One region of the Ramlibacter sp. G4-7 genome, then DNA from elsewhere that is predicted to be linked to it. Evidence: predicted binding sites of a transcription regulator. Region 1 holds the regulator's gene; the other holds the start of a gene.

Evidence for each region. Region 1 encodes FNR, which switches genes on or off when oxygen is low (the NO sensors DNR and NnrR bind a similar motif). Its sites were predicted from a motif close to TTGATNNNNATCAA; they were not measured.
Region 2: a site for FNR is predicted at 1,925-1,938, ahead of hemN (oxygen-independent coproporphyrinogen III oxidase). Genes of this name have one in related genera too.

What each region holds. Positions count from the first base shown of each region.
Region 1 is NZ_JBYNTT010000002.1:306,860-310,714, forward strand. It holds gene AC3EGR_RS04410 (LD-carboxypeptidase) at 1-504, shown strand, start outside; gene AC3EGR_RS04415 (hypothetical protein) at 557-901, opposite strand; gene AC3EGR_RS04420 (universal stress protein) at 1,082-1,531, opposite strand; gene AC3EGR_RS04425 (response regulator) at 1,730-2,116, shown strand; gene fnr (fumarate/nitrate reduction transcriptional regulator Fnr) at 2,137-2,922, shown strand; gene AC3EGR_RS04435 (chaperone modulator CbpM) at 3,013-3,381, shown strand; gene AC3EGR_RS04440 (ribose-phosphate pyrophosphokinase) at 3,392-3,855, opposite strand, start outside.
Region 2 is NZ_JBYNTT010000005.1:213,408-217,262, reverse strand. It holds gene AC3EGR_RS09310 (sulfite exporter TauE/SafE family protein) at 1-485, opposite strand, end outside; gene hemN (oxygen-independent coproporphyrinogen III oxidase) at 487-1,872, opposite strand; gene AC3EGR_RS09300 (helix-turn-helix domain-containing protein) at 2,067-2,732, shown strand; gene AC3EGR_RS09295 (CsbD family protein) at 2,864-3,079, shown strand; gene AC3EGR_RS09290 (penicillin-binding protein 1A) at 3,136-3,855, opposite strand, start outside.

The DNA.
Region 1 (3,855 bases):
ATCATGCAGGCCTGCTTCGAGGACCTCGCGAGCGGGCAGGGCGAGGGAGCGGGCTGGCAGTTGCCGGCCGCCGAGGGCTTCGCGCGTCCGATGCAGGCCAAGGGGGTGCTGTGGGGCGGCAACCTGGCGATCGTCTCCGCGCTCGCCGGCACGCCCTGGCTTCCCCAGGTCAAGGGCGGCATCCTGTTCCTGGAGGATGTGCACGAGCATCCCTACCGCGTCGAGCGCATGCTGACGCAGCTCCTGTACACCGGCGTGCTGCAGAAGCAGAAGGCGATCGTGCTCGGACACTTCACCAACTGGGTGCCGGTGCCGCACGACAAGGGCTTCAAGCTCAAGACGGTGATCGACTGGCTGCGCACGCAGGTCAAGGCTCCCGTCCTGACCGGGCTGCCCTTCGGCCACGTGCCGACCAAGGTGTGCCTGCCGGTCGGTGCCGAGGTGACGCTCGCCGCGGAAGGGCGCGACGCCCTGCTGTTCTGGGGCCACGCGCACGCGCACTGAGGCATGAAAAAAGCGCGGCGATGCCGCGCTGGTCGTCGGGCGCCGGAGGCCCTCAGTTCATCAGGGGGCTGGGGCGCGAGGTCAGGCTGCCGGGAAGCAGGCCCTGGAACATGCGCGTCACGCGCTGCACCTGCTGGCGGGCCCCCATCTCACCGTGCACGGTCGCCAGGGTGGCGAGCAGGTCGCCGCGCAGGTACCAGAGCGCCTGGACGTCGCTGGCATAGCGCACCCGGCGCGTCACGTTGGCGAATTGCCGGCCGCCGGCTTGCGTGAGCAGCGCCAGCATCGCTTCGCGGATGTCCTCGGTGCCCGAATCGAGCACGGACTCGCTCGGATCCAGGGGGTTGCCCAGGAGGCCATAGATGCTTTGCCGCAGAGTGCCTTTGAACCAGCGCATGTTGTTCCCACCGACTTGTATTGGCCTGTGACCGGTCCTGCCAAAGGTATGCCGGGCGGCCGGGGCTGACAAGCCTGGCAAGGTGACGGACTTCACGGAAGGCCGCCGGGCAAGGCGACCTATTCGTAACCGAAGGTCAACAATACGACCTAAGCGTGCGTTTGCCTGGCGGGTGTCGGCTCAGGCCGGCGGCGGGTCGCTGCGGACGGCCAGGACGGGCACCGGCGCCATGCGCAGAACCTGCTCCGCCCCGCTTCCCAGCAGGACCCGGCTCACACCGCGGCGACCGTGGGTGCCGACGACCACCAGGTCGGCCTCCCAGGACCGCGCCTCCGCCGCGATGTCTTCGCCGATGCGCGCCCCCGGGGCGTCCAGCAACTTCGTGTCCGCGGGCACGCCGGCGGCCCGGGCGATCTCCAGGGCGTCGGCCAGCACCTTGGCGGCCCCCTTCTTGCCGACATCCAGCAAGTCCACCACCGGCCCGTAGCCGGTGCTGATGAAAGCCATCGGATCGAGCACGTGCACCAGCCGCACGCGGCCGCCGCCCTCGCGCGCCAGCTGCAAGCCGGCGACCAGGGCCTTGTTCGAGGTGTCGCTGCCGTCCACCGGCACGAGGATGCGCTTGTACATGGCTTGCCTTCCGTTCGCATTGAGATCCCCCATGGTGGGACGACGCAGCGCGCGACCGCTTGATGCGGATCAAGCCAGGCGGCTAGGACGATTCCTAGGGACCCTAGTCCCGCGCGCCGCGGCGATTCGGACTCCTCCGAGCCAGCGATTCAGCCGGCTCCGATGTCGCGAATCCGGCCGGATGCCCATAGTGCAGGCATGACCCCGAACGGCTGCATCAAGGTGTTCCTCGCCGACGATTCGCTGCAGATCCGCGAGCGCGTCAACGCGCTGCTCGGGGCGGCCGACATCGCCATCGTGGGCGAGGCCGCCACGCCGGAGAGCTGCATCGCCGGCATCCTGCGTTGCCACCCCGACGTCGTCGTGCTGGACGTGCAGCTGGAAGGCGGCAGCGGATTGCAGGTGCTCAAGGCCGTGCGCCTGGCGGACCCGCAGGTCGCCTTCGTCGTCTTCAGCAACAACTCCGCCCCGGCCTACCGCAAGCGCTACCTGGGCGAGGGCGCCGTGAGCTTCCTGGACAAGAGCACCGAATTCGACCAGCTGGCCCGTGCCGTGGAAACGGCAGGGCGGCACGCGGTCCATTGAACAAGCCAGAAGGAGGGAACATGACCACCGCCACCGCTTCCGTCGCCACCATCCACTTCATCGACCGGGCGCACGCCGGCGACGCCGCCTGCACGCCGGCGCCGCTGGTGACGCAGTGCTCCAGCTGCCACCTGAAGGACCTGTGCCTGCCCTGCGGCCTGACGGGCAGCGACGTCGAGCGGCTGGACGGCCTGAGGTTCGCGCGCCGCCGGATCAAGGAGGGCCAGGCGCTGTACCACGAGGGCGACCGTTTCCAGTGCATGTACGCGGTGCGCAGCGGCACCTTCAAGTCCACCCTGAACCTGAAGGACGGGCGCGAGCAGGTCACCGGCTTCCAGATGGCCGGCGAGCTGCTCGGGTTCGATGGCCTGGCCTCGGGCAAGCACGCCAGCAGCGCCGTGGCGCTGGAGGATGCCGAGATCTGCGCGATCCCCTACGCCCACCTGAGCGAACTGGCCGCCACCAGCGTCGACCTGCAGCACGTGATCTCCCGTCTCATGAGCCGCGAGATCGTGCGCGAGCACAGCCTGATGATGCTGCTCGGGTCGATGAACGCCGAAGAGCGCCTGGCCGCCTTCCTCCTCAACATCTCGCAACGGATGAAGGCCCGCGGCTACTCCGCGAGCGAATTCCACCTGCGCATGTCGCGGGCGGAGATCGGCAGCTACCTGGGCATGAAACTGGAGACCGTCAGCCGCACTTTCTCCGCCTTCGCCCAGCAGCGCCTGCTGGAAGTGGACAAGAAGCACGTGCGGATCACGGACCTGGCGGGCCTGCAGCGCGCGTTCGACCTGCGTGTCCAGTGATCGGGGCGGCCCCCTGGATGGCGCGGCACGGCGTAAGCTGTGCCGGTGCGCGCGCGGCCTTGCGCGCCACTCCTGCGAAGGAGGCCTGCCATGGCCACTGAAATTCCCGACCTGACCTGGCTCGACCCGCTGCGCCGCATCGGCCAGGATGAACTCGCGCTGATCTGCAGCATGAGCACGGCGCAGCTGGACGAACTGGTGGAATACGGCTCGCTGGTGCCGGCGATGGGGGGGCCCGGCAGCCGGGAGTACAGTGCTGCCTGCGTGCCCCCGCTGCTCGAGGCGGCGCGCCTGCACTCCCATTACGACCTGGACCTGTTCACCGTCAGCCTGCTCCTGGGCTATCTGCAGCGCATCGCGCAGCTGGAGCATCAATTGCGCGCGCTCAACGTGCACGTCCCGCACCCGCACACCCTGCCGCGTGAGGGGCCTACGCCCTGGCGCGAGCCGCACGCCTGACGCGCGCGTTTCAGGCGGACAGCTGCCCGCGGAGGGCTTCGGCCAGCAGCGGGGCCACCGCGATGGCATTGGTCGCGTGCGGCACCGTGTCGCAGCTGGCAATGCGCGCGATGCCGGCGCGGTGCAGCATGTCGACCCCCGGGGGATCGAGCAAGGCATGCACGCCCACGCACCAGGGCCGGGCCCAGCCCGCCTCCCGCAGCACCTTCGCCGCGGTCGCCATGGTGTGGCCGCTGGAGATGATGTCGTCCACCAGCACCGGGGTGCGACCGTCGTGCGCGGCGCCTTCGGGCAGCGTCACCTGCACGTCCCGGTCGCCGCGGCGGACCTTGCTCATGACGACGTGCGGCGCGCCCAGCCGGCGCGCCACGTCCGCGACCCACTGCTCGCTCTCGCTGTCGGGGCCGACCAGGATCGGCCGCTCCACTTCGCGCCGCACCCAGGCGGCGATCGCCGGCGCCGCGGCGACCACGC
Region 2 (3,855 bases), on a different contig from region 1:
ATGCACAGCGCCCCCTGCAACGGCCCGCCCGAGAGCGAAGCGACGAGCAGCGCCGAGTACAGCAGCCCGCAGGGCAGGAAGGCCCACAGGGCGCCGGTGGCGACCAGGCCGCCGCGCCGCTGCGCCAGCGGCCGCACGCGCGACCAGACGCTGCGCCCCGCGCTTTCCACCCAGGCCGGTTGCCTTGCCTGCGCGAACAGGACCAGCCCCCACAGCAGCACCATGACGTGGAACAGCGTCCACACGGGCCGCAAGGCCACTGTCTGCGAGGACAGCCACGCGAAGGTCTGCACCGCAAACCCTGCCGCGGCGCCCGCGACGGCGTACCCCAGCAGCCGCCCGCCCTGGAAGGTCCACATCCCGCGCGCCGGCTTCGCGCCCGCGGCCCGGATCACCCCGCCGCAGGCGGCGCCGCACATGGCCAGGCAGTGGGGCCCTCCCACCAGCCCCATGAGGAATGCGGTCCCTGCGAGCGTGAGCGTCATGTCAGATGATGCGCGAGAAGCGCTTGCGGTTGCGGTCGGCCTGCAGGTACTTGTCGAACTGCATGGCCACCGCGCGCACGAAGAACCAGCCCTGGGCCGTCACCTGGATGCCGGTGCCGTCCAGGATCACCAGCCCCTGCTTGCGCAGCTCCTCCATCTGCTGCATCTCCGCGGCGAAGTAGCTGCGGAAATCGAGCAGCCATGCGAGCTCGATGGACTCGAACACCACCTGCCCCTGGCACATCAGGGCCATGATCACGGCGCGCCGCGCCAGGTCGTCGCGCGAGAGCGCCAGGCCCCGCACCACCGGCAGCTTGCCCTGGTCCAGCAGGTCGCAGTACTCCTCCATCGTCTTCGCGTTCTGGCTGTAGGTGGCGCCCACCTTGCCGATGGCGGACACGCCCAGGCCGACCAGGTCGCAGTCCGCATGGGTGCTGTAGCCCTGGAAGTTGCGGTGCAGCCGGCCCTGGCGCTTGGCGATGGCGAGCGCATCGTCGGGCAGCGCGAAGTGGTCCATGCCGATGTAGACGTAGCCGGCGCTCAGGAAGGTGGCCAGCGCGTTCGACAGCATGTGCACCTTGGCGCCGGCTCCGGGCAGCTCCGAGGCCGCGATGCGGCGCTGCGGCTTGAAGCGCTCCGGCAGATGGGCATAGGCATAGAGCGCGATGCGGTCCGGCTTCAGCCCGGCGACCTGCGCCAGCGTGCGGGCGAACGATTGCGAGGTCTGCCGCGGCAGCCCGTAGATCAGGTCGACGTTGACGGAATCGAAGCCGATGCGGCGCGTGTCCTCGATCAGCGCGGCGACCTGCGCATACGGTTGCACCCGGTGCACCGCCTTCTGCACCTCCAGGTCGAAGTCCTGGACGCCGAAGCTGATGCGGTTGAAGCCCAGATCGGCCAGCACCTGCAGGCGCTCCGCGGTCACGGTGCGCGGGTCGATCTCCACGGAGCACTCGGCGCCGGGCAGCAGCGCGAAGTTCCGGCGCAGCATCGCCATCAGGCTGCGCAGTTCGTCGTCGGACAGGAAGGTGGGCGAGCCGCCCCCCAGGTGCAACTGGCTGACCGGCTGCGCGGTGCCCAGGGCTGCCGTGTGCAGCTCGATCTCGCGCGCCAGGTAGCGCAGGTAGGCCGCGGCCCTGGCATGCTGCTTCGTCACGATCTTGTTGCAGGCGCAGTAGTAGCACAGCGACTCGCAGAAGGGGATGTGCACGTACAGCGACAAGGGCAGGTTCATGGCCGCCGGCCCTTCCCGGCGTTGCGCCAGGGCGCAGCCGTAGTCGCCCGGCCCGAAGGCCTCGACGAAGCGGTCCGCCGTCGGGTACGAGGTGTAGCGCGGCCCGGGGACGTCGTACTCGCGCAGGAGCTTGGGCAGGATGGAGGCGTTCATGGCTTGTTCTTGCAGCGAGCCGCCATGGTGCGCGCCAACCGGTCCGGCCGGCTTGATTTGCATCAAGCCCCGTCCGCCCGTCGCGCCGCAGAATTTGATGCAGGTCACCAGGCCCTCCCTCCGTGAAACCCATCCCCACCGCTGCCGTCGCCCAGTCCGTCGCCTGCTCCAACTGCAACCTGCGCGAGCTGTGCATGCCGGCGGGCCTCTCGCCCGAGGAGATGTCCCGCATCGACCGCCTGGTCGCCACCCGGCGCAGGGTCAAGCGCAAGGCACCCTTGTTCCGCACGGGCGAGAAGTTCCAGGCGCTGTACGCGATCCGCACGGGTGTGTTCAAGACCTGCGTGACGGCGGAGGACGGCCGCGGCCAGGTGACCGGCTTCCAGATGGCCGGTGAGATCGTCGGCCTGGACGGGATCGTCGGCGACGAACATACCTGCGACGCCGTGGCCCTGGAGGACTCCGAGGTCTGCGTGCTGCCCTTCGAGCGCATCGGGGAGCTTTCCCGCGAGGTGGGCGCGCTGCAGCACCACCTGCACCGCGTCATGAGCCGCGAGATCGTGCGCGAGCACGGCGTCATGCTGCTGCTGGGCACCATGAACGCGGAAGAGCGCCTGGCCGCCTTCCTCCTCAACCTCGTGCAGCGCCTGCAGGCCCGCGGCTTCTCGCCCTCGGAGCTGCTGCTGCGCATGACCCGCGAGGAGATCGGCAGCTACCTCGGCCTGCAACTGGAGACGGTCAGCCGCACGTTCTCGACCTTCGCCGGGCAGGGCATCCTGGAGGTCCACCACCGCCACGTGAAGATCGTCGACGTCGAGCGGCTGCGCGCGGTGCTGGCACAGCCGGTCGGCGCTCTCTAGGCCGGACGCCTGGCCCTGCCGTGGTGTCCTCTGCTGTAGGAAGGCGCGCACGGCAACTGCGGCCCCCTACGCCTACCTCGTCACAGCCCGCGACCCAACATGGAAGTATCGGAAACACAAAGGAGATCCTCATGAACAAGGACCACGTCAAGGGCGCCGCCAACCAGGCCACCGGCGAGATCAAGCAGCAGGTCGGCAAGCTGACCGGCGACAAGACCCTGGAGGTCAAGGGCCACGCCCGCGAACTCAAGGGCAAGCTGCAGCAGCGCGTCGGCGATGCGAAGGACGACGTCCGCACCGAGCGCGAGCTGGACAACGTCGAGAAGGACCGCGACCTCGATAATTGAGGCGCAGACGATGTGAAAGAGCCGGGTTTCCCCCGGCTCTTTTCATGTGGCCTCCCTCACTGCGAGCTCGTCGCGCTCCCCGTCGCGTCGCCGACCGAGCCGGTCGCAGTAGGCGCGCTGGACGATGACGGGCTGCTGGCACCGTTGCCGGAGTCGCCGTCGAAGAGCGGCGCCGTCCGCGGCGACGCCGGGGTGCCGGACCCCACCTGGCTGCTCGTCTCGCGCCGGCCCGCCGGCGGTGATGCGCCGTCGTGCGGCACCGTCACCGTCGCCGCCGAATCCCGCGACAAGGTGATGGTGGAACCACCCTCGCGAGTGCTCCGAGACGAAGACGCCGCCGCGCCGTTGCTGCCCATGGACGCGGTGGAACCATTGCCCGTGCCCGTGCCCGCCGCCGGCGCCACCCGCGCGCTTTGCGTCGGCGCCCTCGCCGCGTCCGCGGGGCTCGCAGCCTCGGGCGTGCGCGTTGCCGTCTCGGGACTGCGGTACACCTGCGTGCCCGGGATCGTGTCGACCGGGCGCGTGGCCTCCAGCGGCCGCGGGAAGGTCGGCACGCGCTGCGAATCGGTGGCGATCACGGGCGCCGTCGGCATCACCGCCGGCGCAGCCGGCGTCTGTGCCATGTCCAGCGACCTCGGCGGCGGCTCCAGCCTGGGCGGCTCCGTGCTGATCTCCGGCAGCTTCATCTCCGGGATGGTGGCCACCGCGGGGGCGCTTTCGGGCGACGACGGTGTGTTGAACACGCTGTTCCACCAGTCGCCCATGCGGTCCATCAG